DNA from 4 places in the Paenibacillus sp. YSY-4.3 genome. Region 2 is predicted to be linked to each of the others. Evidence: predicted binding sites of a transcription regulator. Region 2 holds the regulator's gene; each other region holds the start of a gene.
The links. Region 2 encodes Rex, which represses fermentation and respiration genes when NADH is low (regulators of the CRP and FNR family bind a similar motif). Its sites were predicted from a motif close to TTGTGAAATATTTCACAA; they were not measured.
Positions count from the first base shown of each region.

Region 1 (7,755 bases), on a different contig from region 2:
CGTCGATAAACGGCATGGATATATCAATGAATGCGAGATCGGGGCGATTCTCCTTGGCTTCCTCCAACGCTTCTCTTCCATTAGCCGCCTCGCAGCAAATATGGAATCCATGGCTAGCCCAGTCCAGCTTGCTTCGCATGTAGTCTCTGAATAATGGTTCATCGTCAACAATCATAACTTTATACATGATGCTCACCTTTATCATAGTTATTGGGTAGAATGAGTTTAACTGTCGTCCCCTGTCCTTCCCTGCTCTCGATGTGAATTCCATAGATGTCACCGAAATACAGCTTCAATCTCTCATGCACGCTAAATATGCCGATTGATTTTCTTTTATCCGAATCCTCTTTGAAATCAGTAATACGGGATACAAGCTGTGGAGACATTCCTACGCCATTATCCTCCACTTCAATGATCACGCGATCCCTGTCTGCATGCGCAGAAATCCGAATAAAACCGCTGCTGTCTTTCGTCTTCAATCCGTGATATATCGCATTTTCAGCCAGGGGCTGCAGCGACAATTTAGGAATGTTGATCCCCTTGAGCTCGTCAGGAATAGCAATATCGTATTGTAAAATATGAGGATAACGGACCTGCATAATCGTTAAATAATCATTTACGATTTTGACTTCTTCTTCGAGCGTAATAATTTCATAGCCTTTGCTTAGAGCGACACGATAGAAGTCCGCAAGGGCCTTGGTGGTATCCCTGGCCTCCTCCGTTCGTTCCATGTCAGTAAGCACATAAATCGTATCCAAGGTGTTGTATAGGAAATGCGGCTTTATCTGGGCATGCATAAGCGCCAGCTCGTATTCCCGCTTATGCCGCTGCTCATTCTCCACAGTGGCGATAAGCTGCTTGATTTGTTGGATCATGAGGTTAAATACGGAAGCAAGCAGCCCCGTCTCATCCTGTGTACGAATAGCCGCCGTTACGTTCAGATCCCCTTCCTTGACTCTCCGCATCGATTTAGCAAGCTGAAGCAGAGGATTCACTATAATCTTGGATAATAGACCTATCCCTAGTAATGCAAGCAATAAACAAACCATCCCGATCGCGACGGTCATCCAGACATTATGACTGATCATGCTTTTTAGTGCGGTCATCGGGTTCATGTTCACTAAGTTCCAGTTCATTCTGTCGTAGGGATATATACTGATGAATTCCTGCCCTTGGGCACTGTCCATAATCTCTGAATACGGTTCAGTAAGAAACGTCAAGGGTTGCTTAATCTTCAAGTTATCGAACGGCTCTAGAAGATATTTCGGATTGGAGCTGGAAATAATTTTCTGAGCGCTATCCACTAGCAAATAAGATTTGGTAATGTCCTGTTTTTTCTCTGTACCTAGAAATGAAGAGAATGTAGTCTCCTTCACATTGATAAAAAGAGCGCCTAATTTGTTGCCGCTATCTACATCAATTACGACCTTGCCAAGAGTAAGCACGGGAACCGCCGGGTCACTGACCAGAAAATTACGCTGCTCCATCGAAAACCAGCGATTCTTTCCATAGCTTCCCATCCGCGTCATCTGTTCAATCATTCCGCTATCAAATACCTTCTGTTCGTATTCGTTGATGCGAGAGTATGAAGTATGAATATGGTTGTTCCTATCGATAAAAATGGCAGAGTCAACATCGGGAAACAGAATGAGGTCTGTAGATAGTTTGCTCTGGATTTGTCTTCTGAACTTCAGCTCTTGTACCGAATCGCGTTGCTCCGGTGAACTGGAGATAATGCGATTAATGTCAGTAGCAATAAAGTTTGCGCTATTCTCCGCATTGTTAATAATAGAATCGATTTGGGAGACAATTAATTTTGACTCGTCCAGGGCGCCTTGCTCCATATTTTGGATGGTAGATTGACTGAAATTATAGCTAGAGAGATATCCCGATATAAAAAGAGGAATAACAATCAGAGGAAGGAATATAAAAATAATTTTGTGCATGATTTGTAATCGTCCAAACCATTGGAACATGGACTTCCATCTTTTCACTATAATACCTCCCGCGATTTCATAGCTGCTACTAATCATTCTAGAATTCAAATTGTAATTTGTATAGGAGGTCTTCTTTTTTTATATAATTATGGATATTCTGGATCAAATTTATATATTGTGATTCCAATCACTCAGTCGCCATTGCGCCTGCGTTATGCTTCTGATGAATTGATGATGTGCATGATTGCACAGGCCGCTTTCACAAATAAAAATGGGGAGGTAACATAGATGGATCAAGCTGTATTAAATAAGCCTGAACAGCAAATGCCCATGTTTTGTTTTCAATGCCAGGAGGCATCTAAAGGCACCGGTTGCACGATCGTAGGCGTATGCGGGAAAACATTCGATGTAGCAAACCTGCAAGATTTGCTCATTTTTGTTCTGAAAGGCATATCATTCTTTAGCGTAGATACAGAGCTGCCTGAAGCGCTTGAACACCAAGCATCTGTATTTATCATGGACTCGTTGTTTGCAACGATTACTAACGCTAACTTTGACAGAGAAGTGTTCGTCGCTAAAATTCGGGAAGCGCTCAAACTTCGCGATGAAGTGCGCCAACATTGGGAGCGTCAGCAACCAGCAGGCAAGACGTTGCTGCCGGATGCGGCGGTTTGGCATAGCGACGATGACAAGTCGTTTGATGCTAAAGCGGAGCAAGTCGGTGTGCTTGCCACAGAAGATGCCGACATCCGTTCGTTACGAGAATTACTCACTTACGGGCTTAAAGGAATGGCTGCATACCTGTATCATGCCTATCAATTGGATTATATCGATGCTCAAGTTGATAAATTTATGCGCCGGGCTCTCGCTGCTACTCTGGACGATACATTGACCGCAGATCAATTGGTCGCACTCGTGATGGAGACTGGCAAATTCGGCGTGGATGCGATGTCCTTGCTGGACCAGGCGAACACCAGCACATACGGTCATCCTGAGGTTACAAAGGTCAACATCGGAGTACGCAACCGTCCAGGCATTCTGATCAGCGGGCATGATCTGAAGGATCTCGAGGAGCTGCTGCAGCAAACCGAAGGTACAGGCGTAGATGTGTATACCCACAGCGAAATGCTGCCAGCCCACTACTATCCAGCCTTCAAGAAATACGAGCATTTTGTGGGGAATTACGGCAATGCGTGGTGGAAGCAAGCTAGTGAATTCGAAGACTTTAACGGCCCGATCCTGATGACGACCAACTGTATCGTACCACCCAAACCAGGTTACATGGATCGCATCTATACGACGGGTAATACCGGATATCCTGGCGTACGGCATATTCCAGATGGGATAGACGGCCAGCCTAAAGATTTCTCCGAAATCATTACCCTCGCCAAGCAGTGTCAGCCTCCGACTGAGCTGGAGACCGGAGAAATCATCGGCGGATTTGCCCATAACACCGTGACCAGCATCGCCGACCAAGTTGTCGATGCCGTTAAGACGGGTGATATCAGACGTTTCTTCGTCATGGCTGGCTGCGATGGCCGGATGAAATCCCGCAATTATTATACTGAATTTGCTCAGCAGCTTCCCCGCGATACAGTCATTCTGACTGCAGGCTGTGCGAAATACAAATATAACAAGCTCGATCTCGGAGATATCGGTGGCATCCCGCGCGTTCTAGATGCGGGCCAGTGCAACGACTCCTATTCGCTCGCCATTATTGCGCTAAAGCTTAAAGAGATACTGGGACTTGATGATATCAATGAACTACCGATTTCATATAATATCGCCTGGTATGAGCAAAAAGCGGTCATCGTGCTGTTGGCTCTGCTCTACCTCGGGGTCAAAAACATCCATCTCGGGCCGACGCTGCCTGCCTTCCTCTCTCCAAACGTTGCCAAAGTGCTGGTTGATCAATTCGGCATCGGCGGCATTACGAATGTCGAGGATGACATGGAAATGTTCCTTGGAGCTTATGCTCAATAATTAGTAAAACGCCTTGTCGGCGTAACTCCCAGGATTATACTCCATATATTAAGAGACAGGCTGCGCCCTTCGCTTGATTAGAAGTGAGCGCAGCCTGACTTTCATCATAGAACTATTTCAAAACCAATGACTTAAAATCCAGCTTTCCCGATCCCTCATAGGTAAAATAGAGCGCCTGCTTCCCATTCTCCACACTGATTTTCGTCCCATAATATGTAAAGGCACTGCTTGGCGTTATCGTTATCCTTGCGATCGGCTCTGTATGTAAATCATTCGATACGAGCATGAAACCCGAAGCACGCCCCCGAACACATACAGCGATTTCCGTTACATCCTGCATCAAAAAATATTTGAAGCCCGCCACTGCTCCATTTCTCATATTTGCAATATATTGAAAAGGATTATTTCCCCTATCTTTCCCGCTTTGCGTGAAATACGGATGATTTCTGAAAGTTATATTTCCAAAATATACACCATACCGGCCAGCGCCTTTCGCCGACATCAGGTGGCAGGCAATTCGTGCCTCATACTCTACTTTGCCAATAAGCGGACCGTTGTTCAGACCGCAGCTGCTCATCTCCACCTGAGGAATCGTCCCATCCTCCCTAATCTCGATCGGTTCGGCAAGTCCCTGTCTGGAATAATGATGCCGGTTCGTTTGCCTGTGATGAAACACATACCATTGATCTCGGACCTGAACGATACCGCCATGATTGTTGCCAATATAGTTATAGGCAAGCTGATCCGAATCGTGACCGTTCAAGTAAAGGTCGCCATTGCTTACGATCGTTCCGCCGAATTTAAACTCGCCTGTCGGGCTTTTGCTTGTGGCATAGCATAATTCATGGCCATTGATCGACGAATATATCAAATAATAAGTATCTTTTATTTTACGAATGGAGCTTGCCTCAAAAAACTCATGTCCTTCGAACCCGGTTCCGTCCGCCTCCCCCACTTTTGGCAGGATAAGCTTCGGCTCGTCGATCACGGTCTTCATATCCGGCTGTAACTGAATTACGTATCCGCCTTTGCAAGTGCGTCTCTTCCATCCGGTCATGAAAAAGGGAACCTCTTTCTTGGGAGCAAAGCCCGAATACAGATAGACGCATCCATCATCATCAACTAGGACGCCGGGGTCGAATAAAATAGGATCTCCGCTGTTATCCCACAACAAATCTCCATTCGGATGGCTTACATAACCGTAAAACTCATACTTGCCTGCTGGTGAATCACATACGGCGATGGCCATAACGCTGCGAAAAGCCAGGGTATAATACAGGTAATATCGCCCGTCAGCGCCCCTTGCCACATCGGGAGCATACATCTGATACAAGCCTAATTTATTCATAGGATCTTGAGTTTTCTTATAAATGACCCCTTCGTATCTCCAAGCGCTTAGGCCATCAATAGGGGCAGACCAGCAAACATAATCATTCATACAGAATAGCTTCCCATTAAATCTGTCGTGCGAACCAAATACATATAATCTATCTCCGAATACATAGGGTTCACCATCGGGGATGTATTCGAAGCTAGGCAAGTATGGATTCAAAGCCTGGCGCGGCATCATCTTTGACTTCATCTCCCTTTATGTTTATACAACAGTTTAAAGGAATAAATGAGTCCAGCATATCAACCAAAAGTTGCCGGAGGAAACTAATGACGGCAACTAAAAATTTCTTCTGTAATATAACGGCGCATTGCCCGTAACCTCCTTGAACACCCGGCCAAAATGCGTCACACTTCCAAAGCCTACTTTCCTGGCGATCAAGTGCACCTTCATGGAAGAGCCCTCCAGCAGCTTCTTGGCTTCCTTAATCCGGACGCTGTTCACGTACTCTACATATGTGAAACCTGTCGCTTTTTTAAAGTACCGGCTCAAATAATAAGGGCTGATATAGAACTTATCCGCCAGCAAATGCAGCGATAGTTCCTCCATGTAATATTCGTTAATAAAGCGAACGATTTCCGATATTCTTTCGTGCATGGAACTCGGCGAGGCTGGCAGCTCCATGGCGTTCTGCTTAAAATGCCTGCAGCAGATAATAAGCAGTTGCACGGCAAGCTTCTGCGCAAACAATTCGAAGCCGCTTTCCTGTTCCTTCATTTCCTGTAGAATAGCCCGAGACAGCGGCTCGATCGACAATTGGTTTCGCAAAGAACCGCTCATAATCAGATAATCCTGCTCCAGCAGAGGCCGAAGCGCTTCCTTATGGGAACCATCCGGCGAAAAATATTGCTCGTGTATATTAATAATGAGCCGCTCATGCTTCGGCTGGGCCGCATTGATCGTACGATGCAGAATATTCGGCGCAATAATGACCACATCGCCCTCGTTGATCGCTATCGTCCGGTCCTGAATAAAGATATTCCGCTGGCCGGACATCAAATAATAGATTTCGTACGTGCTGTGAAAGTGGCTGACCGGCATATGGTGGCTTAATGCTTCCCGGTGGGACACCAGAAAATTTCCTGTGCTATTTTCGAAATAAAGATCTCCCAAACTGCTCCGCTCTCCTTTCCTAGCCTAGCCGTTGTTAATGATGTTGATTTTAATATTTCATTATATCGCAAGAATTAAGAAGAACTAGCATAAATCTGCAAAACATGTACATTTTACGATGCTAAAATAGCAGTATAAACAAGAAGGAGGAAGGATATCGATGCCATCATCCACATCCCTTAAGACCCCGATTCAATGGGCGCAACAGGCCTGTGAAGCTTTAATGGCCAAATTCGAACCGGAGGATCTTCCACCGGACCGGTTCCACTATCATCAAGGCGTCTTTCTGTCCGGCATGGAAAAGTGCTGGCGGCAGACCGGAGAACAAAAATTATATGAATATATGAAACGTTGGGTGGACAGCCAAATTCTCGAGGACGGCAGCATCAAGAAATTTATGTCCAACGAGCTCGACGACATTCAGCCCGGCGTGCTTCTCTTCACTCTCTATGAGCAGACAGGAGACGAGCGATACAAAAAAGCGCTGCATACGCTAGTGCCTCTGCTGAAGTCATGGCCGACGAATCCGTCAGGCGGATTCTGGCACAAGGGACATTATCCGAATCAAATGTGGCTGGACGGCTTGTATATGGCCGGCCCGATTGCCGTACAATTTGCCAAGACTTTCGGCGACAGCGAATATTTCTCCATGATGACCTTCCAGGCTCTCCTCATGGAGAAGCATACGAAGGATTCGGCCACCGGCTTGCTGTACCACGGCTGGGACGAAACCAAAGAGGCTGAATGGGCCAATCCCGTCACGGGTGTCGCACCGGAGTTCTGGGGCCGCGCTATTGGCTGGTATCCCGTCGCTTTGCTGGAAATGTTCGAATACCTGCCGGAGGATCACCCGGATAAAGCCAAGCTCGTGACCATTCTGCAGGATCTGCTTATCGCTCTGACGAACTATCAGGATCCGGCCACCGGACTATGGTATCAAGTCGTCGACAAAGGAGATCGCCCAGATAATTGGCTGGAAAACTCCTGTACGGCGCTGTATGTGCATGCCATTGCCAAAGCGGTCCGGTTCGGATACTTGGACGCCAATTACATGGACTATGCTTGGAAAGGGTACCAAGGCGTAATCGATACACTGATGTTCGACGAGAATGGCAACGTCGTAATCGGCAACATTTGCATCGGTACCGGAATTGGCGACTATGCCCACTACATTGCCCGCCCCACCAGCGAAAACGATCTGCACGGCGCCGGCGCCTTCATTCTCATGTGCGTAGAGATGAATCTGGCGGCAGCAACGTAATACGGGATTTTATAAACAGCTAAAAAGAGCCGGCGGATGCCGGCTCTCCATAAATAAGTATTTGTACTCTG
Region 1 covers NZ_BAABMC010000010.1:94,348-102,102, reverse strand. The annotation lists gene ACYUJT_RS22840 (response regulator transcription factor) at 1-187, opposite strand, end outside; gene ACYUJT_RS22835 (sensor histidine kinase) at 180-1,994, opposite strand; gene hcp (hydroxylamine reductase) at 2,226-3,920, shown strand; gene ACYUJT_RS22825 (family 43 glycosylhydrolase) at 4,033-5,487, opposite strand; gene ACYUJT_RS22820 (AraC family transcriptional regulator) at 5,590-6,423, opposite strand; gene ACYUJT_RS22815 (glycoside hydrolase family 88/105 protein) at 6,584-7,684, shown strand.
Region 1: the regulator Rex is predicted to act here: its motif matches at 2,172-2,189, upstream of hcp (hydroxylamine reductase).

Region 2 (7,755 bases):
AGCTTGAGTAAATGCTCCACGGGCCTTGCCCCGTAATCAGCGACATTTTGCTCCACCTCAGCCCGTGTCTCCGACATATGCGTATGCATCGGCAAATCGAGATCATGTGCAGCCTGCACGAATTGTTCAATGTAATCCGGCGGGCAGGTATAAGGCGCGTGCGGCGAAATCATCGTCGTAATCCGGCCGTCCGCCTTACCGTGCCAATTCCGGGCGAAGGCAACCGCTTCATCCAGCTTCTGCTTCTGTACGTCAGGCGGGCACAGCCCAATCGCCCCGCGCATCAGCACCCCGCGGATACCGGATTCTTCCGTCACCTGCGCGACCCGATCCATATGATCATACATATCGAGGAAGGTCGTCGTTCCTCCCTTGATCATCTCCAGCACGGATAGCGCGGTTCCCCAGTACACGTCATTGCCCGTGAACTTCGCCTCCATCGGCCACATTTTCTCCTGGAGCCACTTTTGCAGTACCATATCGTCGCCATAACCGCGCAGCAGCGACATGGCCGCATGACCGTGCGTATTGATCAAACCGGGCATAAACAACAGACCGCTTCCATCCACAACTTCAGCATTCTCGCAGCCTTCCGGCCGGTTGGGTCCGATATAGGTAATGAGATCGTCCTCAACGAGCATATAGCCGTTAACGACAGGTTCTTTTTCTTCCAGAACGGCAAACGTACCGCCTGTAATTAGCAGTTTACGACTCATTTGAAGTAAGTTCCTTTCCGTCATTCAAATAATAGGCAAGACTGAGCAGGTCCGTCGTGAAATCGGCCGCATGAATTCTTACCTCCGCCGGTACCTTCAATATAGTAGGCGCAAAGTTAAGAATCGCCCCGATGCCAGCGGCAACGAGTTGATCCGCTACGCGCTGGGCCTCGAAATCAGGAACCGTAATGATTCCGATCCTTATGTTCATTACTTGTACCGTCTTCACCAGCTCGTCGATCGGCTGAACGGTAATATTATTGATTTTCGTGCCGATTTTGGACGGCGCAGCATCAAATACCGCTACGATTTTCATGTTGTCCTTCAAGTAGGCGTTATAGTTAGACAGCGCTTGACCCAGATTACCGGCCCCGACAAGAGCCACACTAATCTGCTGATCCAGATTCAAGATCTGCCGGATTTTCTCAATGAGATAGGACACGTCATAACCGATGCCCTTGCGCCCGAAATCCCCAAAATAAGCGAGGTCCTTACGAATTTGCGCAGGATTAAGATCAAGCTTTTGGCCCAATTCCTGAGAGGATACCGTTGGCACTTCACGAAGACTCAGCTCATTGAGGAAACGCAAATACACTGGCAATCTGCGTACAACCGCATCGGAAATTTTTTCTGATTTCATAGCTTTTCTCCCCTTATAATGGTGCGATATGAATTACGGTTATTGCTTCTTTACCTCTTGGACTTCGTGAACGTCCAGCCATTCGGAAATTCTTGGTACCATTTGCTCGATCGGCATATGTTCCATTTTCGGTCCAGGCAGCGAATATAAGAAATATTTTCCGTAGTATGATTCCAAGATGCGCGTATCGTACACTACTACTATCCCGCGATCCTGAGAAGAACGCACCAGACGTCCAAACCCCTGCTTGAAGCGAATAACGGCCTGCGGCACAGACAGCTTCATGAACGGGTTCTTCTTCTCCCTCTGAAGACGCTCGCTCTTCGCCTCAACCAGCGGATGGTTCGGTGGCTGGAACGGCAAGCGGACGATGGCCAGGCTGGTCAGCGCCTCCCCCGGAATGTCCACGCCTTCCCAGAAGCTGCTCGTGCCGAGCAGCACGGACGCTTCCTGTCCCTGAAATCTCCGGGTCAGCTTCGTGCGGCTGCCGCTGTCCATTCCTTGGCCAATGACGGTAATTCCCTCGGAGGATAATTGCTCCTTCAGCGGGTCATATACCTGACGAAGCATCCGGTATGACGTAAATAACACCAGCATCCGGCCGCGCGTCGCTACGGCAGTATCGGCAAGCGACCGCACCAGCATGCTCACGAAGTGCTCATCTCCAACACTGCCCTTGACGCTTGGGAAATCACGCGGGATGACGAGCAGTGCCTGGTCCCTGTAATTGAACGGAGAAGGGAGCATGGACGTCAGCAGCCGGTCGCTGTCAGCGGCCTCCTGCAATCCGAGCTGTTCGATCATGTACTGGAAAGACTTATCCACGGATAACGTAGCCGATGTCATGACCACGCTCTTCTTCTTATCGAAGAAATAGTTTTTGAGCTGCTGGCTCACATCGATTGGAACTGCGTAAATCTGCAAGGACCGGCTGCGGTAATTTCCGTTTCCTTCGATCCAGTAAACGGTATCTTCGTCATCAAGTTTCATGAACAAACGAATCGCTTCCCGCTCTGTCGCCAAATCCTTGAACAGGCCGTTGATATCCGTCAGCAAACTGTCCGCCCCATAGTCATCCTGCTCGTCACGGATGTCGTTTAGCATCCGTTCACCTTTGCGGACGATGTCGCCCAGCAGCACATAAATATGATTCTCAAGCGCGCTGAGCGTATCCCAATCCTTAGGCTTCTTGTGGGGCAGCAAGCGCAAAACGAATTGCCCCGGGTCGCCAGGAGCCGCATCGCTTCGTTCCGGCATTAAAGTGAACAGCATTTCGCTCAGCTTATCCCAGCTTTCCTTCACGTCAAGCAGCGAAGGATAAATGCCGTCGATCACGCTGCACCAATCCGCGGTTTTTTCGCCGGGCGTATTTTGCAGCAGCATTCTCAAATTAGGCAATTGTCCTGTTTTGCTGTCCTTGAACAGGCGGGTTAATGTGTGCACGACCGTGAAATATTTCATATTAAGTCCCAGATGCTTTCCTGCCACATCCTCCAAATGATGTGCCTCATCAATGACCAGGCGTTCGTATGCCGGCAGCAACTGATGCCCCGCTTGGATATCCGTAAACAGCTTGGAATGGTTCGTGATGACGACATCAGCTACGCCGGCCTCGTGCTTGGCCCGGTGGTAATAGCATTTGCGAAACCATGGGCAGGAACGCCCTAGGCAGGAATCGGATTCGCTGGCCACCGTCTCCCAGAAATCGCCACCGCGGTTGCCCAAATTCAGTTCTTCATCGTCGCCCGTTTCGGTTTGGGTGAGCCACACGATCATCTGTGCCGCGGTCAAGACATCTTCTTTGGGAGCTACAAAATCTCTTCTACTTATTTTATGTTCAAATTTGCGCAGACACAAATAGTGTTGTCTTCCCTTGAATACTGCCGCGCGAAAAGGAAATGGCACAACCTCCGTTAGCAAGGGGACATCCCGCTCGCGAAGCTGCTCCTGCAAATTAATAGTGTGCGTACTGACCATGACGTTCTCATCGTGCTTCACGCTGTGATAAATGGCTGGCAGCAAATACCCGAGCGATTTACCCGTACCAGTTCCCGCCTCGACAAGCAGGTGCTTGTCTTCATCGAAAGCGCGCATCACTTCCGCTAACATCATGTTCTGCGCTTCACGCTCCTCATACCCAGGCAGCTTGGCGCGCAGTCGCTCCCCCACCTGCTCCAAAAACTCTGCAAAGCTGACGTTCTCAAGCGGATTGTCTAGCATATTGGCCCGAGCGGGCATAATATCCATCCAATCCTCCACTTGCAAAGCGTATTGGCGGTAATACGCAAACCCATCCGTATCCTGTTCGCCCTGAAGCTGCCTTTCCTGCAGTGTCGCATCAAAGAACCAGCCCAAATCGCTGTCTTCTCCTGCAAACAAATCAGCGAGCCGCTGCAGTGTCAGAAGCGGCAGACCATTCAATTCCTCCAGGCATTTCAGGAATATATAAGCCGTCGCAAGCGCGTCGCTGTCGGCTTGATGAGGGCGGTCATGTTCCACGCCGAACTCTGCGGATACCAGCCCGAGCTGGTATGAGCCGAGAGAGGGATATAATATTTTCAAGAAATCCATCGTATCCAGAATACGACCGGTAAATGGCAGGTAACCTGTTTTGTCCAGCGCGCTCTGCAGATAGTTAAAATCAAAAGCTACATTGTGGCCGACAAGCACGACATCGTTTAGAAGCGGAACCATTTCCATCATGACTTCATCCAAGTCCGGCGCATCTTTGACATCATCCTCGGTAATCCCCGTCAATCCTGTAATGAATGGAGGAATCGGTATCGTCGGCTTAATGAACGAATGATATACCTGGGAAACGGTCAAATTATCATCTATAATGGCAAGTCCAACTTGAATGATCTCATCGGAGGACTGATTGCCCGTTGTCTCAAAGTCAAGTACAGCATATTTCATTTCTGTTCTATGGTCCCTTTCGTTCCAGTCTCTATTTCTCTTAACAGCATAACAGAAGATGGACGTTTTGAAAATTAATACAGATGAATACAAAAGAAGCGATGCGCCGCAAAACTACGGATTCCCGCATCGCTTCTGCCATCCGGCCCCGCTTACAGCAACTTGGTAAGCTGGGTCCCATACTGAAGTTTCCCTGTACTGTGCAGACAGGCCTCCCAATTGGCTAAAGGTTCAGGCAAGCTGGGGTCGCTATGGTGAGCAAGTGTGAAAAACTCCCTCGCTTTGCTGCGGTTCCCACTTTTCGCCTCAATGCAGCCAAGCGCATTGTAAATAATGGAACGCAACCGCTTATTTGGCGCACTCCTTAAGACTTCCTCAAAATAAAATGCAGCCTCTTCGCTTTCATCCAGATGGAGATGGCACATCGCCAAATAAGTGCGGCCGATCAAACTGTCCGGATATTCCTTAAGAACGGCCTGGAACTGATCCAGGGACTGGGGAAACATCAGCAGTTTATAATATCCCTGGCCTTTGACAAAAGCATCAGCACTCATTTCCGGATAATCCAGCTCATATCTCTCTTCGAGACTAATACCGGACTGGCGCAGTGTTCCCATCTTCTCCTCGAAATTAAGCCATTCTTCAATCATGCTATCGCTCATTTGCCGCAGAAGATGCCACTTTCGGGCAAGTTCATGCTTATGAGCCCCTTGGGCGATCGGGTAATGCCGGGCAATTTCATCCAACATTTCATTCATTTCCGCAAACACATGTTGAAACATCATCCGCAACCCACCCTTTAACGAAAATGAAATCAGTGCGAGGCCTTATGTTCATTTTTTGTTCCCGGGGGGCTTTTCATTCCCGAAGGCATTAATTGCATAACGCAGGCCGCGAAAACACAGCCTTAACGAATCGTTGCGTGTACTTCCTCTTTCGCGGTCTCTACGGGACGATTGTTCGCATCAACGAACACGACGGTCGGCTTATGGCTTCGCAGCTCTTCCGCAGACATTAGCGCATAGGAAATGATGATCACGTTGTCTCCGGGTTGTACCAGCCGGGCTGCTGCCCCGTTCAGGCAGATCACTCCGCTGCCGCGCGGTCCCGGTATGACATAGGTTTCCAGACGCGCGCCGTTATTATTGTTTACGATCTGCACCTTCTCATTCTCAAGAAGATCCGCCGTCTCCATCAAATCCTCATCGATCGTGATGCTTCCGATATAATTCAAATTCGCCTCGGTTACTGTAGCCCGGTGAATTTTTGATTTCATCATCGTTCTAAACATGGCTATTTATCTCCCTCCATCGTTAAAATAACGTTGTCGATCAGCCGGGTGGCCCCAATTTTGACCGCAGCAGCAATCAGCAGCTTCCCCTCTGCGTCCTTAACCCGCATCGAGCTTGGAACGGACTCCAGGGAAGGAAAACGGCGGATTTCCGCATAATCGATCACTGCGGATGGCTCAGTTTCAATACTCCGAACCAGTTCCGAGACGATATCCTCTGCCGTGGCCGCCTCCTTCTCCCTGGCGATCTGCTCCGCCAGCCGCAAAGAGCGGGAGATGATCAGCGCCGCTTGGCGCTGATCCGGCGACAAATATACGTTGCGAGAGCTAAGGGCCAGTCCGTCCTCTTCGCGTACGATCGGACAAGGAACGATTTCAACATCCATATTGAGATCTGTAACCATTTGCGTAATGACCGCAACCTGCTGCGCGTCTTTCTGTCCGAAATAAGCCCGGTTTGGCGCCACGATATTCAGAAGCTTGCTGACTACGGTCGTCACACCGTCGAAATGGCCGGGACGCGCTGCGCCGCAAAGGTGATCCGTCAGCTCGGCCACTTGAACCTTCGTCTTCGTCGGCTGTGGATACATCTCCTCCACGGGCGGGAAGAATACGATATCCACTCCCTCGCGCTTAGCAAGCGCCATATCTTTGTCGCTGTCGCGCGGATAACGGTCAAAGTCCTCGTTCGGTCCAAACTGGATCGGATTTACAAATATGCTCAGGACGACCAGATCATTGTTCATCCGGGCGCTCCGCAGCAGGCTTGCATGTCCATCATGCAAATACCCCATCGTGGGAACGAAGCCGACTTGAAGCTCCCTTCCTTCTTTAGCGGCGGCATAGCGCTCGGCCCGCAAATGCTCCCTGACATCTCTGATCTCCGTTAATACAATCATGACTCGCCTTCCACCTTCCCTTTTCCGTACAAACCATCCACTACTTTCTCATCGGCAGCAAAGATATGCTGCTCTCCAGGGAAAGCACGCGTCTTCACGTCGTTCACATATTCTGAAATGCCTTGTCGGATCTGCTCTCCGATATCGGCATAGGTCTTCACGAATTTCTTCTCCCGGTAATCCGGGTCATATTTCAACACATCATGGAAAACGAGCACCTGCCCGTCGCATCCCCGTCCCGCTCCGATGCCGATCGTTGGAATAGAAAGTTCCTTGGAGATCGCTTCGGCGACCTGCTCGGTTACCAGTTCCAGCACGATCGCAAACGCCCCGGCCTGCTCTAGAGCTTTGGCGTCAGCCATTAGGCGCTTTGCATCCGCTTCGTCCTTCCCCTGAATGCGGTATCCCCCGAGCTGATTAACGGATTGCGGCGTCAAGCCGATATGGCCCAGCACAGGCACGCCTGCCTGAACAACCGCTTGAACTGTGTGGGCGATTTCCTCGCCGCCCTCCAGCTTTACTGCATGGGCATGGCCTTCCTGCATAACCCTTCTGACCTGGCGCATGGTCTCATCGATGCTGCCATGATAGGTCATAAACGGCAAATCCGTTACGATGAAAGTATGCTGCGCACCGCGAGCAACGGCTCGGCTGTGGTAGACCATATCCTCGATGGTTACTGGAATTGTCGTATTGTAGCCAAGCACGACATTGCCGAGCGAATCACCGACTAGAATGAGGTCTACACCCGCTTCCTCTGCCAGCCGGGCGGAGGGATAATCGTATGCTGTAATCATGGTAAGCGGGATTTGCTCCTGCTTCATTTTTTTCATTTTCACGATATTCAGGGCATGTTTGGCAGTCATTCTCTTCATCTCCTTTGGTTTTTAAGCCTTGTGGATGGTTCGCCATCCACCAGTCCGGCGCCAACGACAAATAAACCTTCTATCGCCATCGTCGCAGCGCTAAAAAGGTCCGAATCCAAAGAAGAGTCACTTTCTCGTTCGTCCCTTCTGTCTCGGTCCTTCTCGGCTCAGAGCAGAATCCGACGCAACCGAATAATTCCACGGTCATGACGGTTATTCACTTCCTTCATATAACAATGTCCACACGAGTGCAGCTCGAATCATCGATACCGCCTCATGTGGACAGTATAACAAAGTTTCTTAAGGATTACACCCGTCAAATTGCACTTCCCCGGAGAAAATTGTGGTGAGGCTGTTATCCTCTTGCATGACAAGAAGGCCTCCCCTCTCGTCCAAACCCTTCGCTCTTCCGCTGACTTCTCCCTGT
Region 2 covers NZ_BAABMC010000003.1:214,658-222,412, forward strand. The annotation lists gene ACYUJT_RS11695 (amidohydrolase) at 1-716, opposite strand, end outside; gene ACYUJT_RS11700 (redox-sensing transcriptional repressor Rex) at 706-1,356, opposite strand; gene dinG (ATP-dependent DNA helicase DinG) at 1,396-4,272, opposite strand; gene ACYUJT_RS11710 (tetratricopeptide repeat protein) at 4,425-5,057, opposite strand; gene panD (aspartate 1-decarboxylase) at 5,180-5,563, opposite strand; gene panC (pantoate--beta-alanine ligase) at 5,566-6,462, opposite strand; gene panB (3-methyl-2-oxobutanoate hydroxymethyltransferase) at 6,459-7,328, opposite strand; gene ACYUJT_RS11730 (biotin--[acetyl-CoA-carboxylase] ligase) at 7,629-7,755, opposite strand, start outside.

Region 3 (7,755 bases), 190 kb from region 2:
AAATCCGCTCAAACTCCCAGTTCTTGATCTGCACCGCCAAAATGCCAAGCGGCTTCATCGTATTCTTGTCCTTGATCAGCCGGATTTGTGTGAATACGTTTTCAGAACCCGTAAGCTCGGGATACTCATAAGGTGCAATCCACTTGGATTGACCCTTGAGCGCCTTCACTTCATCATACAAGGGATGCAGCTTAAACTTCTCGTACGGAAGAGTCTGAAAACTTTCCTTATTAAACAAAGTCACCACGTTCGTGGTTTCGCCATTTCCGCGCTCGCTATAGAGGAAGGCGTAATCGATGGCGGGGTGGTTATACAGCAGGGAGCGGAAATTTTTCTGGTTCTCGTTCAATTGGATTTGGCTGACCAGGTTCTGGGATTCGGGATCATCGGCCATGAGCGCCATTTTGAATATTTCGTTGGAGATCCCGTTATCCGTTACATTGTCCATCTCTTGAAACACTTTTTTGATGCTGTAGCTGATGGCCTTGAGCGAGTACTCGGCCTGCTGGCTGTGCTTCGTCTCGATCGATTGGAAGGTGACGAAGAACGTAACGATGCCTAGAATGAATAGGGGGACGATGACAAGGCCTAGAAAAGCCGTCAGCAATTTGATCCTCAAGTTCATTGGTTGTCTCCTAATGGATTTAGTCCTTACGGAAGCTCCGTGTTTGCTGCATCCTGCGTCCGCTGCAGTGCTTCGAGCATCGCTCTCGGCTCCGCCGCTCCGCTGAGCACTTGCTGGAATCCGAGCCCCAGGGCTTCATTTACCGGCGTCTGGACAAGCGCGTCATAAGCAGGATATGAAATATCAATTTGTTCTACGGCGTTAAAAATGTCCTGCAGCAAGGGATCGCTCACCTTATCCGCGAGGCGTCCGACATCGATGACCAGAGCGGGAAGCACCCCGTCCTCCTTCAGCCCTCGCAGCTGCATTTCTTCCGTCCAGAAATTTATTATGAACTGCTTCACCGTCTGCAGTTTCCGTGGATCGTCCGCCATCGAGCTCGAAAATCCGTACCCGTTGTTGAAATCGTTCATGACGATATAAGGTTCGCCGGCAGATTCGGGCGGCATGTTGAAATAACCGATTTTGCCAATTAAATCGCCAGCCTGATCGGGGTCTCTAAAGACGGAGTTCGCCCAAGATCCGTCCATCATCATAATCGCTTCACCGCTAATGATTTGATTCCTCATTTCGGTATATTCGGCGGCCAGCTCGCCAGGCCTGTAATACCCTTTATCGACCCATTCCTGATGCTTCTTGAAGGCCCTTACGACGTCCGGATCGGTCCACTTAGCGATGCCTGACCTGAAGCCGTACGTAATTTCGGGACCGGCGAAATACGACCATAAATTGTTCGTCGTCATTAACGGCACCCAAGCTTCCTTGGATGCCTGGGCAAAAGGAATTTTTCCGTCCGCCTTAATAAATTCCGCCAGCTGCTCTAGTTCACCAAGGGTCCGTGGTACGTGCAGCCCCTTCTCTTCGAAATATGCTTTATTATAAAAAAAGCCCTCGATCGACGCTCCGGCCGGCAAGCCGTAGATTTTCCCATCATGCGTATACGGCTCAAGGCCCCTGATTTTATCTTTGAGCCCCAGCTCATCCAAAATCGGGGTCAAGTCGAGCATCAGCCCTTCCCGCGCATAGATCCCGGAATCCGGGCTGCCAAATACGTCGAAGATATCCGGCGGCTTGCCCGCAGCCATCTCGCCGCGCAGCTTCTCCTTGCGGTTCACCTCGGAATCAACCGCGTCCAGCCGAATTTTCAAACCGGGAATATCCGCTTCGGTCTGCTGAACGACATCTTTAAGAATCGCTAGCCGGAATTTCTTCGATTCCCCGACCTGCGTATGCCGAATCGTCACTTCAAAAGGCTCGTCATTAATTTCTTCCTGCCCAGGGATGGAAGAACCATCCTCCCCTGCAGGGCCGCCGCCAGCGCCTTTGCCGCATCCGGACGCCAACATAGCCGCAGCGATGAAGAGCAGAAGCAGGCTAAACATGAAACGATTTCTCATTGAACGCAAAGCCCCCTAGTTTATATGAAGCTATCTCTATTATAGTCCGGACAGCTCTCTTTCGTAAGGGAATAAATCTATGGAACAGGGGGAGGATTAAACGAAAAAAGAGCCGTTCCGATTAGCCACCTGCCAATCGAAACGACCCGTCTCTATCAATATGATGTTATGAAATTGCGGATAGTGTCTGCTTTTTGCCTTCTTCAATCAGATCATATGCCCGCTGAACCTCTGCCTCCGTCGGCGAAGGCACGCCTTCCAATGGATAACTCCAGCCTAGCTCCTGCCATTTGTATATGCCCATCTGATGATAGGGAAGTATTTCGAACTTCTCTACGGCGCTCAGTTCACCGATAAATCGTCCGAGATTCAGCAAATCCTGCTCATCATCGGTAAGGCCTGGAACAAGCACGTATCTGATCCACATGCTGCGACCTTCAGCAGACAGCCATTTCGCCATGTTCAGCATGCGTTCATTCGGCTTCCCAGTCAGCTTGATATGCTTCTCGTTGTCGATATGCTTCAAGTCGAGCATGACCAGGTCGGTGACATCTAATAGCTCGATGATTTTCGGTCCTTCATTATAACCGTTCGTGTCGAGCGTCGTATGCAGATTCCAGCGCTTCTTCACTTCACGGAACAATTCCGTTACGAACGGCGCCTGCAGCGTTGCCTCTCCACCGGAGACCGTCAACCCGCCGCCTGACGAACGATAGTAGTTAAGGTACGGCTCGATTTCAGCAAGCACCTCTTCCAAGGACATTTCCTTCCCGTCCGTCAGGCTCCATGTATCGGGATTGTGGCAGTATTGACATTTCAGCAAGCAGCCCTGCATGAAGAGGACGAAGCGAATGCCCGGGCCATCGACCGTTCCGAATGTCTCCAATGAATGTATGCGACCTTTAAGCATGTTTCGTCACCCTTTCTGTAATTGGCTGCATGTATTGCACTTCATACCCTATATTAATTACATCGAACCATGGAATGTGCGGTTAATGACATCGAGCTGCTGCTCACGAGTCAGCTTGATGAAGTTAACGGCATAACCAGATACGCGAATCGTCAGCTGCGGATAATTCTCTGGATGCTCCATCGCATCCATCAATTGCTCGCGGTCAAAGACGTTGACGTTCAGGTGATGCGCGTTGCTGCCGAAATATCCGTCCATCATGGCGACCAGATTATTCTTGCGAATTTCTTCTTCCTTACCGAGTGCTTTCGGTACGATCGAGAATGTGTTCGAGATACCGTCCAGGCTGTGCTCGTAAGGCAGTTTAGCAACAGAGCTCAGGGATGCGAGCGCGCCCTTCTTGTCACGTCCGTGCATTGGGTTAGCCCCTGGCGCAAACGGCTCGCCTGCTTTACGTCCATCTGGCGTTGTACCTGTCTTCTGACCATATACCACGTTGGAAGTAATGGTCAATACGGATTGCGTAGGCATTGCGTTGCGGTACGTTTTGTGCTTGCGAATCATGCCCATGAAGCTTTCAACGAGTTCAACAGCAATTTGGTCGACCTTGTCGTCGTTGTTGCCGTAGCAAGGGAAGTCGCCTTCGATTTCAAAATCTACGGCAATGCCATTCTCGTTGCGGATCGGTTTAACTTTCGCATATTTAATGGCGCTAAGCGAGTCAGCAGCTACGGATAGACCGGCGATACCGCAAGCCATCGTACGGAGAATGTCACGGTCATGCAGGGCCATTTCAATCCGCTCGTAGCAGTATTTATCGTGCATATAGTGAATGACATTCAATGTATTTACATACAATTTAGCAAGCCATTCCATCATCGGTTTGAAGCGTTTCATCACTTCATCGTAATCGAGATACTCAGAGGTGATTACCGGATATTCAGGAGCAACCTGTGCTCCGGATTTCTCGTCCTTACCGCCGTTGATCGCGTACAGCAGCGCTTTGGCCAAGTTCGCACGAGCGCCGAAGAATTGCATTTGTTTCCCGATTTCCATCGCGGATACGCAGCAAGCGATACCGTAGTCGTCGCCATAGATCGGACGCATCAAATCATCGTTCTCATATTGGATCGAACTTGTCTCGATAGATACTTTGGCGCAATATTTCTTGAACGCTTCCGGCAATTGCTCAGACCAGAGCACGGTCAAGTTCGGCTCAGGCGCAGGCCCCAGATTATAAAGGGTGTGCAGGAATCGGAAGCTGTTCTTGGTGACGCGAGTAGTGCCTTGTACAGTCATCCCGCCGATTGATTCAGTTACCCAAGTAGGATCTCCGCTGAACAGATCGTTGTATTCTGGCGTACGCAGGAATTTTACAATGCGCAGCTTCATCACGAAATGGTCAACTAGTTCTTGCGCTTCTACTTCGGTAATCGCTCCTTCCGCTATATCACGTTCGATGTAGGCATCGAGGAAGGAAGATACGCGTCCAAGGGACATTGCCGCGCCGTCCTGCTCCTTAACAGCGGCCAGATAAGCGAAATAGAGCCATTGGAATGCTTCTTTTGCTGTCGTTGCAGGTCTGGAAATATCGAAGCCGTGCATTTCGCCAAGCTGTTTCAATTCGCCGAGTGCGCGGACTTGCTCGGACAGCTCTTCGCGCAGCCGGATCACATCCTCGTCGATCACATCGACTTCAAGACTGTTTAATTCACTGTGTTTTTGTTTGATCAAGAAGTCTACGCCATAAAGGGCAACCCGGCGATAGTCGCCGATGATCCGGCCGCGCCCGTAAGCATCTGGCAGACCTGTAATGATACCGGCCTTGCGAGCCGCTCTCATCTCTGAAGTATATGCATCAAAAACGCCTTGGTTATGCGTCTTGCGAATTGTCGTAAACATATCTACAATGCTTTCTGGCAAATCAAATCCATAAGCTTTGCAGGAATTGAACACCATGTTAATGCCGCCAAATGGATGGATCGTGCGTTGGAAAGGAGCGCTGCCTTGCACGCCAACGATTTGTTCCTTGCCCTTATCCAAGTAGCCTGGAGCATGAGATACAATCGTGGATGGGGTATTCACGTCAACATCAAGGACCCCTCCTGCTTCCCGTTCTTTCTTGGTTAGGTCGGAAACGATGTCCCACAGGGCAACTGTGTTGTCCGTAGGTCCTGCCAGGAATGCTTCGTTACCGTGATAAGGAGCAATGTTATTGTCGATAAAATCGCGTACATTGACTTCCTTCATCCATTTTCCTTTTTTAAAACCTCTCCATGCGGACTGAACTTCTTGTACTTCTCTTTCAATCACCGACATCTTTATTCCCTCCATTTATATAGTGTATGCGGGGTTGAAGGTTACATCCCGCTTGGATCCCTTAAATTTGTGATAATTTTCACAATTCCGACACTGATAAGCCCATTTTTACCATTTATACGAATCCACTAAACTCATCAATGTATGAGGGATCTTTATACTGTTATGATATACCAGATTGGACAAAGGGATTGTGACAAATATCACATTTCGAGTGATATTTGTCACTATTTATTGAACACCTTATATTTTTATTTCTAAAATTTTAAATGGTATGGTTTTCTACTCTTCGAAGCGGCCATAGAACGCGTCGCGATACACTTCTGCCAGCTCGCTTACGAGCGGCAGCTTCGGATTCGCCGTCGTACATTGGTCCTCAAATGCACGGTCAGCCAAGTAATCAACACGCGATTCGAAATCCTTCGCATCGAAGCCGAGTTCCTGGAAGCTCGCCGGAATGCCAAGCTTCTTGTTCAGCTCGCGGATCGCTTTAATGAGGCTCTTGACGCCTTCTTCCGTCGTACGGGCAGGCAATCCCAGAATGCGGGCGATTTCTGCATAACGCTCATCAGCTACGAAGCTAGTATATTTAGGCCAAGCTGCGAATTTCGTAGGCTTTTTCGCGTTGTAGCGGATAACGTGCGGCATCAGTATCGCGTTAGTACGACCATGCGCCGTATGGTACTGACCGCCCCATTTATGCGCTAAGCTATGGTTGATGCCCAGGAACGCATTGGCAAAAGCCATACCTGCCAGCGTCGAAGCGTTGTGCATTTTTTCGCGGGCCAGCTTGTCGCCGGTTAACGCCGATTGCTCCAAGTACTGGAATACTAGTTGAATCGCTTTGATTGCAAGACCATCCGTATAATCATTCGCCATGACCGATACATATGCTTCGATCGCATGTGTCAGAACGTCCATGCCCGTGTCGGCTACAGCTACTTTAGGCAAGCTGTATACAAATTCAGGATCGATGATCGCTACGTCCGGAGTCAGCTCATAATCCGCCAAAGGATATTTCGTGTTGCCGTTGATTTTATCCGTAATAACTGCGAACGAGGTTACTTCCGAGCCTGTACCCGAGGTTGTAGGAATCGCTACGAATTTTGCCTTTTGGCCGAGACGCGGGTATTTGTAAATCCGTTTACGGATATCCATGAATTTTTGCTTCAGGTTGTGGAAGTCGGTATCCGGATATTCGTAGAACAGCCACATTCCTTTTGCAGCATCCATTGGCGAACCGCCGCCGAGTGCGATAATGCAGTCCGGCTGGAATTTAGCCATCAGCTCGGCACCACGTTCTACCGTCGTTGTCGATGGATCCGGCTCAACATCCGAGAACACTTCGATCGCAACCGGAGTTTGGCGCTGACGCAGATAGTGCTCTACTCTTTCCACATATCCGAGTTTGACCATCATCGGGTCGGTTACGATCAGTACGCGGCTGATGTCCGGCATTTTGGCAAGATATTGCGTCGAGTTTTTCTCGAAATAGATTTTGCTTGGTACTTTGAACCACTGCATATTCACGGTACGACGATTCACCCTTTTCACGTTGATCAAATTGACAGCCGTTACATTCGACGAAGTCGAGTTGCGTCCGTAAGATCCACACCCCAGCGTAAGCGATGGCAGATTCGTATTATAGATGTCACCGATACCACCCTGCGAAGACGGTTGATTGACCAGGATCCGGCAGGTTGGCATGCGGTCCGAGAACTTTTGAATCATTTCTTCATTATTGGAATGGATGACTGACGAGTGTCCCATGCCTCCGAATTGAACGATTTCCAGCGCGCGGTCGATGCCTTGTTCAGCTGTTTTTACTTTATAGCAGGCCAGTACTGGGCTCAATTTTTCAGCGGATAGCGGGAATTTAGGGCCTACACCTTCGATTTCGGCTACCAGGATTTTCGTTCCAGCAGGTACCTCGATGCCGCACAGCTCAGCAATCTTCGTTGCCGGTTGACCTACGATCGTAGGGTTCACCGCACATTTATCCGCAATGATCGCGCCAGCCGTCAACTTAGCAGCTTCCTCTTTGTTGACAAAATAACAGCCGTTCGCAATCATTTTCTTCTTCACTTGATCGAAGATCGGTTCTTCGATGATGACCGCTTGCTCGGAAGCACAGATCATACCGTTGTCAAATGTCTTGGATAAAATGAGGTCGTTGACGGCTTGATCCAGATCGGCACTCTTCTCAATGAAGCAAGGAACGTTACCAGGGCCAACGCCGAGCGCCGGTTTGCCGCAGCTGTATGCCGCTTTAACCATTGCAGAGCCGCCAGTTGCCAAGATGCATGCCACATCAGGATGATTCATCAAGGCGTTCGTCCGATCCATGGAAGGATCTTCGATCCATTGGATGCAGTCCACTGGTGCGCCATGCTTGACCGCAGCTTCCAGCAAAATCTTCGCAGCCTCTGTGCTGCAGCGCTGTGCGGATGGGTGGAAACCAAAGATGATCGGATTGCGGGTCTTGATGGCAATCATCGCTTTGA
Region 3 covers NZ_BAABMC010000003.1:408,880-416,634, forward strand. The annotation lists gene ACYUJT_RS12690 (cache domain-containing sensor histidine kinase) at 1-625, opposite strand, end outside; gene ACYUJT_RS12695 (extracellular solute-binding protein) at 652-2,022, opposite strand; gene pflA (pyruvate formate-lyase-activating protein) at 2,189-2,932, opposite strand; gene pflB (formate C-acetyltransferase) at 2,990-5,251, opposite strand; gene adhE (bifunctional acetaldehyde-CoA/alcohol dehydrogenase) at 5,534-7,755, opposite strand, start outside.
Region 3: the regulator Rex is predicted to act here: its motif matches at 5,319-5,336, upstream of pflB (formate C-acetyltransferase).

Region 4 (7,755 bases), on a different contig from region 2:
TACTCGGCCGCCAGCCTATTCCATAGCATGATGCATTCCGGAAGGGCCAGCCCTTCCTGCTCCAGAAAGGCGGCTTCCCTGACCATGGCATCGGTCGGCCCCTGAAACAACGTCCGGCCGCCTTTCATCACGATCCACCCGTCCACGTAGGGCAGCAGTTCTTCCATCCGATGCGTCACGACGATAACCGTCTTGCCCTGCTCCCGGTGCAGCTTCGACAACAGAGCTGCGAGCTCGGCCCGGCTCTGTGGATCAAGGGTAGCCGTCGGCTCGTCTAGGGCAATGACCTCCGGGTCCATGGCCAAGACGGAGGCAATGGCTACCTTGCGCATCTGGCCGCCGCTGAGCTGGAAAGGATTCCTCAGCAGAATCGATTCATTCAGCCCAAGCAGGGACAAGGCCCATTTCGCCCGTTCCTTCGCTTCCGCGAGAGACATTCCGAAGTTGAGCGGTCCAAAGCAAATATCCTTCTCCACCGTATCCTCGAACAGCTGCTGTTCAGGAAATTGAAACACGAGCCCGACCCGCCTGCGCAGCTCGCGCATTTTCGGCGCCTTCTCCTGGGCGCCTATCAGCAAATCCAGTACCTGCACGCACCCTGCGGTCGGCTTCAGGATACCGTTGAAGTGCTGCAGCAGCGTTGACTTGCCGGAGCCTGTCGTGCCGGCAATCCCCATAAACGTTCCGGGCTGTATATGGAGATTGACACCCTCCAACGCCCCGCTTCGCCATAAGCTGCGGTCATCGTATGCATAGCTGACTTCCTCGAATGTAATAGCCATAGTCACCGCCTCCTCGTTTGCCGGCCATGGAGAATGCCTTCTCCATCCATCCCACGCTTCCGTAATTCCTGCAGCAACCTGATCCGGTAAGGCGCGATCAAGCGGCAAGCCTGCAGCAGCTCCTCATCCTCGAACAGCTCCGCCGGAGCTGCATCGGCAGCAATGGCCCCGCTCCGGAACACGATCGCCCGGTCCGAGGCCATAATCTCTTCCGCATCATGCGTGATCGAGATGAGCGTGTAATCACCGCTGCTGCGCATGTCCCGCCAAATATGCAGCAGTTCGCCGCGCGCCTTCTCATCCAGCATGGAGGATGCTTCATCGAAAATTACGATGCCTGGCTCCATCGCCAGGATCGAGGCGAGGGCTACACGCTGCTTCTGCCCCCCGGACAGCTCCGCCGGGTGCTTGGTCAGCAGATGGCTGATTTCCAGCTTCTCGGCGTAACGCTTGACCCGGTCGATCATTTCCTCGCGGGAGAGGCAGCGCCCTTCCAAACCAAAAGCGATATCCTCTTCCACCGTGGAGCCGATAAACTGGTTATCCGGGTTCTGGAACACCATGCCGATCCGGGGACGGATATCCCAGACCGAATCCTGCGTCAGCTCGTGCCCTTCTACCATGATCGTGCCGCTATTTGCGGCCAGCAGACCGCCCAGCAGTTTGGCAAGGGTCGATTTGCCGCAGCCATTAGGCCCGACGATCGACACCCAGCTTCCGGAGCCAATGCGGAGCGTCACCTCATCCAGAACCGGGGCATCCGGCGCATACGCGAAGGAAACTCCGTTCAACTCGTAAGCGAATGTTGCTGCAGCCATCTCCTCACCCCCTTAATCCGTCAAAAAAGCTTCAAACAACGACAATCTGGAAAGCGCAGGAATCAAATAACGAACCGCGATCCCAACCGCAATACCCGTCAGTACCCCTGTAATGAGAAGCATCGGCAAGTAATAGAATATTTTCGTTGTCAGGAAATACAGTGATGCGGCGGTAAGCTGCCCGATGTTATGGGCAATCCCCCCGACGATACTTATGCCAATCATGCTAAGTCTCTTACGTCCTACCAAGAGCAGAAACCACATCGCTGCGAAGCTGAATAGCGCACCCATAATACTGAACAAGAAGCTGGAAAACGTACCGAAGATAAACGCGGTTAGCAGCGTTTTTAGCAGCACCATCATCAAGGCGTCCCTCGCCCGCAGGAAATAAAGACAAGTCAGCACCATAATATTCGCAAGCCCCAGCTTGGCGCCAGGCACGCCCATATTGATCGGAATCAGCGATTCAATCAGGCTCAGTACGACCGCAACGGCGGCGAAAATCGCAACGATTACCGTTCTTTTCAACAGGAGAGTGGATGATTCGCCGCCAAGCGTTTTCGGCGCGGCTGGTTTATTTAACGATGGCATCGATCTCATCTCCTTCCCCGGAAGCTCCTTCAATTTCCACGATCATTTTGTGCGGGAGACAGACGATCGTGCCTCCGTTGCGCTGGACAAACCCGAAGGTCAGGCATACCTGATCAGGACAGTCCGCCTCAATCATTTCTATGCCATAATCATGCACCTTCAAAATGTTGAGGCCATCCTCGGTTTCAATTTCAATGATTTGCTCCTCTTCCGTGAGCTCCACGGATCGTACCAGCTTGCCATCGACCTTGATATTTGCGACAAGCGGATTGTCATTGTGATTGTTTTCACTTAAATTTCCTAAAAACCACCTTGGAACAAGAAATGCCATGGCAATGACAACAATCAAGCCGATCAGCAGGATATCTCCACGTTTCATAGAGAAAACTCCCTTATTTTTTGATTATATAAATCTTAGATGATCTCATTATAACCCCTGTTCAATGACTAACCTGTGCGATTTCTCTCATTTTCCCAGTTGTCACAAATCCCTCACTTTATAAGGATTTTAATGGAATAATCATTACTTTGTGAAAAAAAGCACTTTAAACATTTTCCCACCCTTGATACAATAAATTTGAATGAATCAATTTAGAAGCAAATGAAATGAGGCGGCGTTTATGAAGCACAATAGACTACTTACTTTAGGATTAACGCTACTACTATCAACGGCTCTATTGGCTGGCTGCGGCACAAATTCAGGCCTGCCCAAGGATTCCGGCGCATCCGGCGATAAGACGGCAAATGCGCATGAGACTATGAAGCCAATGGGAGAGACGTTCTTCATATTCGACACCGTCGTCAACGTGAAAATATACGATGATCGCGCAACACGGCAGCATTTTAACGAGATTGAAGCCTTGCTGAATGACATCGACGGCAAAATCAGCCGCACGCTGGAGAGCAGTGAAATTTACCAGGTGAACAGCCAATCCGGGAAGACGCCCGTAAAGATCTCCCCCGAGACGTTCGAGCTGGTCGAGAAAGCACTCGACTACGCGATGCGGACGGACGGAAAGTTCAATCCCGCCATCGGCAATCTGGTTACGCTGTGGAATATCGGCCATGAAGGCGCCAAGGTACCAGACGCTGATCTGATCGAAGCCGCCAAAGCGCTTAGCGACTATCATTTAATAGAAATGAATGAGTATACGCACGAAATCTATTTGCAAAAAGAAGGCATGGCCATCGACCTCGGCTCCATCGGCAAAGGCTACGCGGCAGACGCGATTTACGAGTATCTGGAGGCGCAAGGCTTCAGCAGCGCGATCATCGATCTCGGCGGCAACATCTTTGCTATGGGCGAGAAACCAGGGGGCAAGATGTGGAACATCGGTATCCAGGACCCGGGCAAAGAACGCGGTAACTCTATCGGCACAATTCAGGTGGCCGACAAGACGATCGTCACCTCAGGCATCTATGAGCGCTTTTTTATCGAGGAAGGTAAGCTTTATCAGCATATCCTCGACCCAGGGACCGGCTATCCGGTAGACAATGGCATCAGCAGCGTTACCATCGTGACAAAGTACTCTACCGATGCAGATGCGCTGTCCACGTCGCTATTCGTACTCGGCATCGAGGACGGATTGAAGTTCATCGAAGATACGCCGGATACGGAGGCCTTGTTCATATCCAAGGAGAAGAAGCTGTATGCTACGTCCGGTTTCAAGGACATGTTGAATAAAACGAACGACAGCTATTCCTTTGCCAACTAGCCGCGGGATGAATGGCCCGATGATAGACTCGTAATGCCCATGCTCAGCCTGCGCGTCGGCAGACCATCGTCATGCTGAATACGCAGTGTACAGTGCATGACTGAAGCGGAATGCCCGCATCCCACCTTCCCGCTTCAGTTATGACTGGAGCGGGATTTTATTTTCACGAAACACTCTTGCTTTAACGGTTGAACTATAGTATAATGATAATTTGAGTTGCAAACCGCTTTTAAAATGTAGTTCCTCACAAGATTATAGCCCTCCTATACCTGACCAGGTATGAAAATTCCTTTGAATGACCCAAAGTAAGGATTTAATGGATTTCTGATTCACACTGGCGCGGTCATCGGAGCCGCAAGGACAAAAGAGAGGTAGGGCTTTTGTTGTTTTAGAAAATGATTGTGGTTGTAGTCTGAGCAGGAACCAAAGTTGTTCTTCCCGTGTACAGGAGAACAGTAAATATATAAAGCACAAACGCCCGTTTCCACATTAGCCGTGGTAACGGGCGTTTGCTTGTGTAGATTTCTAATTAAGCCTAATAGTCATCTTATAACTTAATCTCCTCCCTCGTGCCACAGCTCCAACGGCAGACCGACCAACGCTTTTCCAATCCATTCCCTTGCGATGTTATTGGAGGGCCCCATCGCGATTCCCGCCCGCGCATCCCGGAACAATCTTTCGAAGATGCCTTTTTTATATCCATAGCCTCCCGTCACGTCAAGGGCGGCCTTCGTCGCTTTGTTGGCTACTTCAGCCGCATGGATTTTGAATTCCACCAAGGGGAGGAGCAGCTCGACCTGCGGACGTCCCTGCGCCTGCAGCTCATCCAACTGCTTCGCGAGCGAAATTTGCCACGGCTTCAAGCTTTCGACTAGTACTTTTACTTCCGCCAGCTGCTGGCGAATAATCTGATAGTCCGCCAGCCGCTTGTTGAAATCACGGTGGACCATTCCTTTTACGTAGTTGACCGAGGCTTCCAATGCGGCTTCCGCGACCCCAAGCCAAGTCGAGCCCAGCCCGATCAGGTATACCGGAGAGACGCCGCTTTCCAAAATTTCGCGGCCTTGCCCTTCCGTTCCAAGCTTATCCTGGGAAGAGACCCGAACCCCTTCGTACGTAATAGGTCCGCTGTGGTTGCCGCGCACGCCGAGCGCTTCCCAAACCCCCGGCTTAATTCCCGGAAGCTTGCTGTCGACAATAAAAAAGCTGACATCCGTCGGTGTTTGCGCCCCCGGAGACCTCGTTTGAAATACATAGAAATCCGCTTGACCGGAACTGGTCGTGAACGATTTTTCCGCATTCAGGATATAGTCTTCGCCGTCCCGCGAAGCTTCGCTGAAATTAAACCACCAATGTCCGCCCGAAGCTCGTTCACTGGTCGAATAAGTACCGATCGAGCCTGCCCGGACAGGCCCAAGCCAGCGTTCTTTCTGGTCTTCATTGCCGTATAAGGCTATGGTTTGCACGGCTCCGACATGCATGACATAGACCAGCGAAGTCGAAGGGCAGCCTTTGCCGATTTCCTCCGCGGCGATTGCAAAGGCAACATGATCGAGACCTCTTCCCCCAAAACGCTGGGGAATGAGGACACCGTTCCAGCCGGCCTCCGCCAACGCCTCCAAATTTTCTTTCGGGAATTTCCCCTCCCGGTCGATTTCCTCCGCGCGAGGCTTGATGACCCCATCGACAATCGTACGGATTTCATCGCGAAGCTGTTCATAATCCGGCTGAATGCCACTTGCGCCGGTTTGACGAAGATGTGTGCTCATACATGAATTCCTCCTAACGTTTTATTTTTACTACAAGCTCAAGTAGCCGACGCACTAAGCAAAGCCGCTTCCTTCTCCCTTACGAGTGGAAGTACCTTTTCTCCAAACGCCTGGATATCTTCATCGTAGTGCAGGAAGGCCGTAAGAATGAGATCGACGCCGGCTTTTTTAAGCTCGATGATGCGGTCCGCCACCTGTTCGGCCGTCCCGACCAGCCCGGTCTTGAACCCGTCATTGTACTGGACCAGATCATCGAAATTCGAGTTCGCCCACATGCCCTCCCTTTCCGGGGAAGCTTTGCCCGCGAATTGCACCTGGCTGCGGAAGCCCTCGACCGCCTCGGGATCGGCATGGGCGATAATTTCGCGCAGAACCTGCCGCGCTTCCTCCTCCGTATCCCTAACAATGACGAAGGCGTTCGCACCGAAATTCAACTTGCGATTCCGCGCGGCAGCCAAACGATTCACCTCCTCAACCTGGCTGCGGAATCCTTCAAGCGTGTTGCCGTTCATGAAATACCAGTCCGACACATTGGCCGCCATCTGGCGAGCCGCCGCGGAATTTCCGCCCTGAAACACCGGAGGGACGACATGCGGTTTAGGCTTGTGAGGAGCCGACCGGATCCGGTAAAAATCCCCCTGAAAGTTCGTTTCCTCCTCAGTCCACAGTTCCTTCAGCACACGGATAAATTCCTCCGACCTCCGGTACCGCTCGTCGTGATCCAGCCAAGGCTCGCCGAAACCATGAAATTCGCCTTTGAACCAGCCGCTGACGATATTTACAGCCGCTCTTCCTTTGCTGATCTGGTCGATGGTGGATATCGCCTTGGCAATCGTTCCGGGATGCCATAAGCCCGGCAGGACGGCCGCGATCAGCTTCAGCTTCGTCGTGACCGGAGCCAACGCCGACGCGAGCGCGATGGCTTCCAGCTGGTTCTCTGCCCCATAGCTGGCGATAAATCGGGTCTGAAGCAGTGCATATTCAAAACCCGCCTGCTCGGCCAACTGCGCGTACCTCGCATTGTCTTCGAAGGACCAGCCCGTTTTTTGCGGAATTTTAGAAATGACCAAGCCCCCGCTTACATTCGGTACCCAATAAGCAAACTTTAAAGACATAACGAATCACCTCTCCTTTGAATTAAAACTTATAGACAAGAGCATCAGCCCTTTTCTAACAAAGCGGCAAAGAAAAGACACCTGACCGTCTTGCTTCAGGCGCCTTTAGTGGACTAATCGGCATAGGATATGCGGTTATTTCCGGCCTTCCGGTTTTTACTAGATCATCAAGCTGCCCTTGCTGTTGGCTTTCAAGAGCCTCCAGATCGGATCGGTCAACGCCTCCTTGTCGAAGCGGTTGTAGTGATTGGCCAAGCCCCGAATCGGATCTCCGGCATAAAACTTTTCGTACAAAAGATGCCTTGCCCCGAGCGGACTGCCGATCAGATCCCAGGCCAGCTTAAACAGCTCGACCTTTTTCTCCGCACTCACGCTCGCTCCTTCGAAGTAAAGATGCATCAGTTTCGAGATCGGTCCGTAAAAATCTTCGATCCCCGACGGAGTTTGGACAAAGCCGCCGCCTCCCACTTGCTGCAAAATTTCGATCGCTCTAGGATAATACTTGGTTCCCAGACTTCGGGCGGTTTCGATATAGGACAAGTCCGGCACCAATACCCCTGATTCATCCGGCACCGCCTTCGCTTCAGACGCAATAGTCAGCGCCTTGATCGCATCGATCTGCGTGAGCAGTTCCCCTAACTTCTCCTGGATATGAAGAAATCCCGTGACCCCGATGGCTTCCGCGATTGCGAACGTGATGCCGGCGACAAACTCCAGCTTGGCGACAAAACGCACGACATTTTGGTGGAATGCCAGTCCGTTAGCCGTCCGATTGGCCCGAAGGGCAAGCACTTTCTCCGGATCGCCGTACAGCAGCACCCTTTCCCACGGGATGAGGACATCATCGAAAAATAGCACCGCATCCATTTCGTCGTACCGGTAGCTAAGCGGATGATTTTGTTCGCCCGCATCGGCGAAGGATTCCCTGCAGACGATATGCAATCCCGGCGAGTTCGCCGGCACGA
Region 4 covers NZ_BAABMC010000002.1:139,424-147,178, forward strand. The annotation lists gene ACYUJT_RS07520 (energy-coupling factor transporter ATPase) at 1-782, opposite strand, end outside; gene ACYUJT_RS07525 (energy-coupling factor transporter ATPase) at 785-1,600, opposite strand; gene ACYUJT_RS07530 (Gx transporter family protein) at 1,613-2,191, opposite strand; gene ACYUJT_RS07535 (NusG domain II-containing protein) at 2,175-2,570, opposite strand; gene ACYUJT_RS07540 (FAD:protein FMN transferase) at 2,812-3,906, shown strand; gene ACYUJT_RS07545 (acyl-CoA dehydrogenase family protein) at 4,461-5,675, opposite strand; gene sfnG (dimethylsulfone monooxygenase SfnG) at 5,714-6,790, opposite strand; gene ACYUJT_RS07555 (4-hydroxyphenylacetate 3-hydroxylase family protein) at 6,950-7,755, opposite strand, start outside.
Region 4: the regulator Rex is predicted to act here: its motif matches at 2,720-2,737, upstream of ACYUJT_RS07540 (FAD:protein FMN transferase).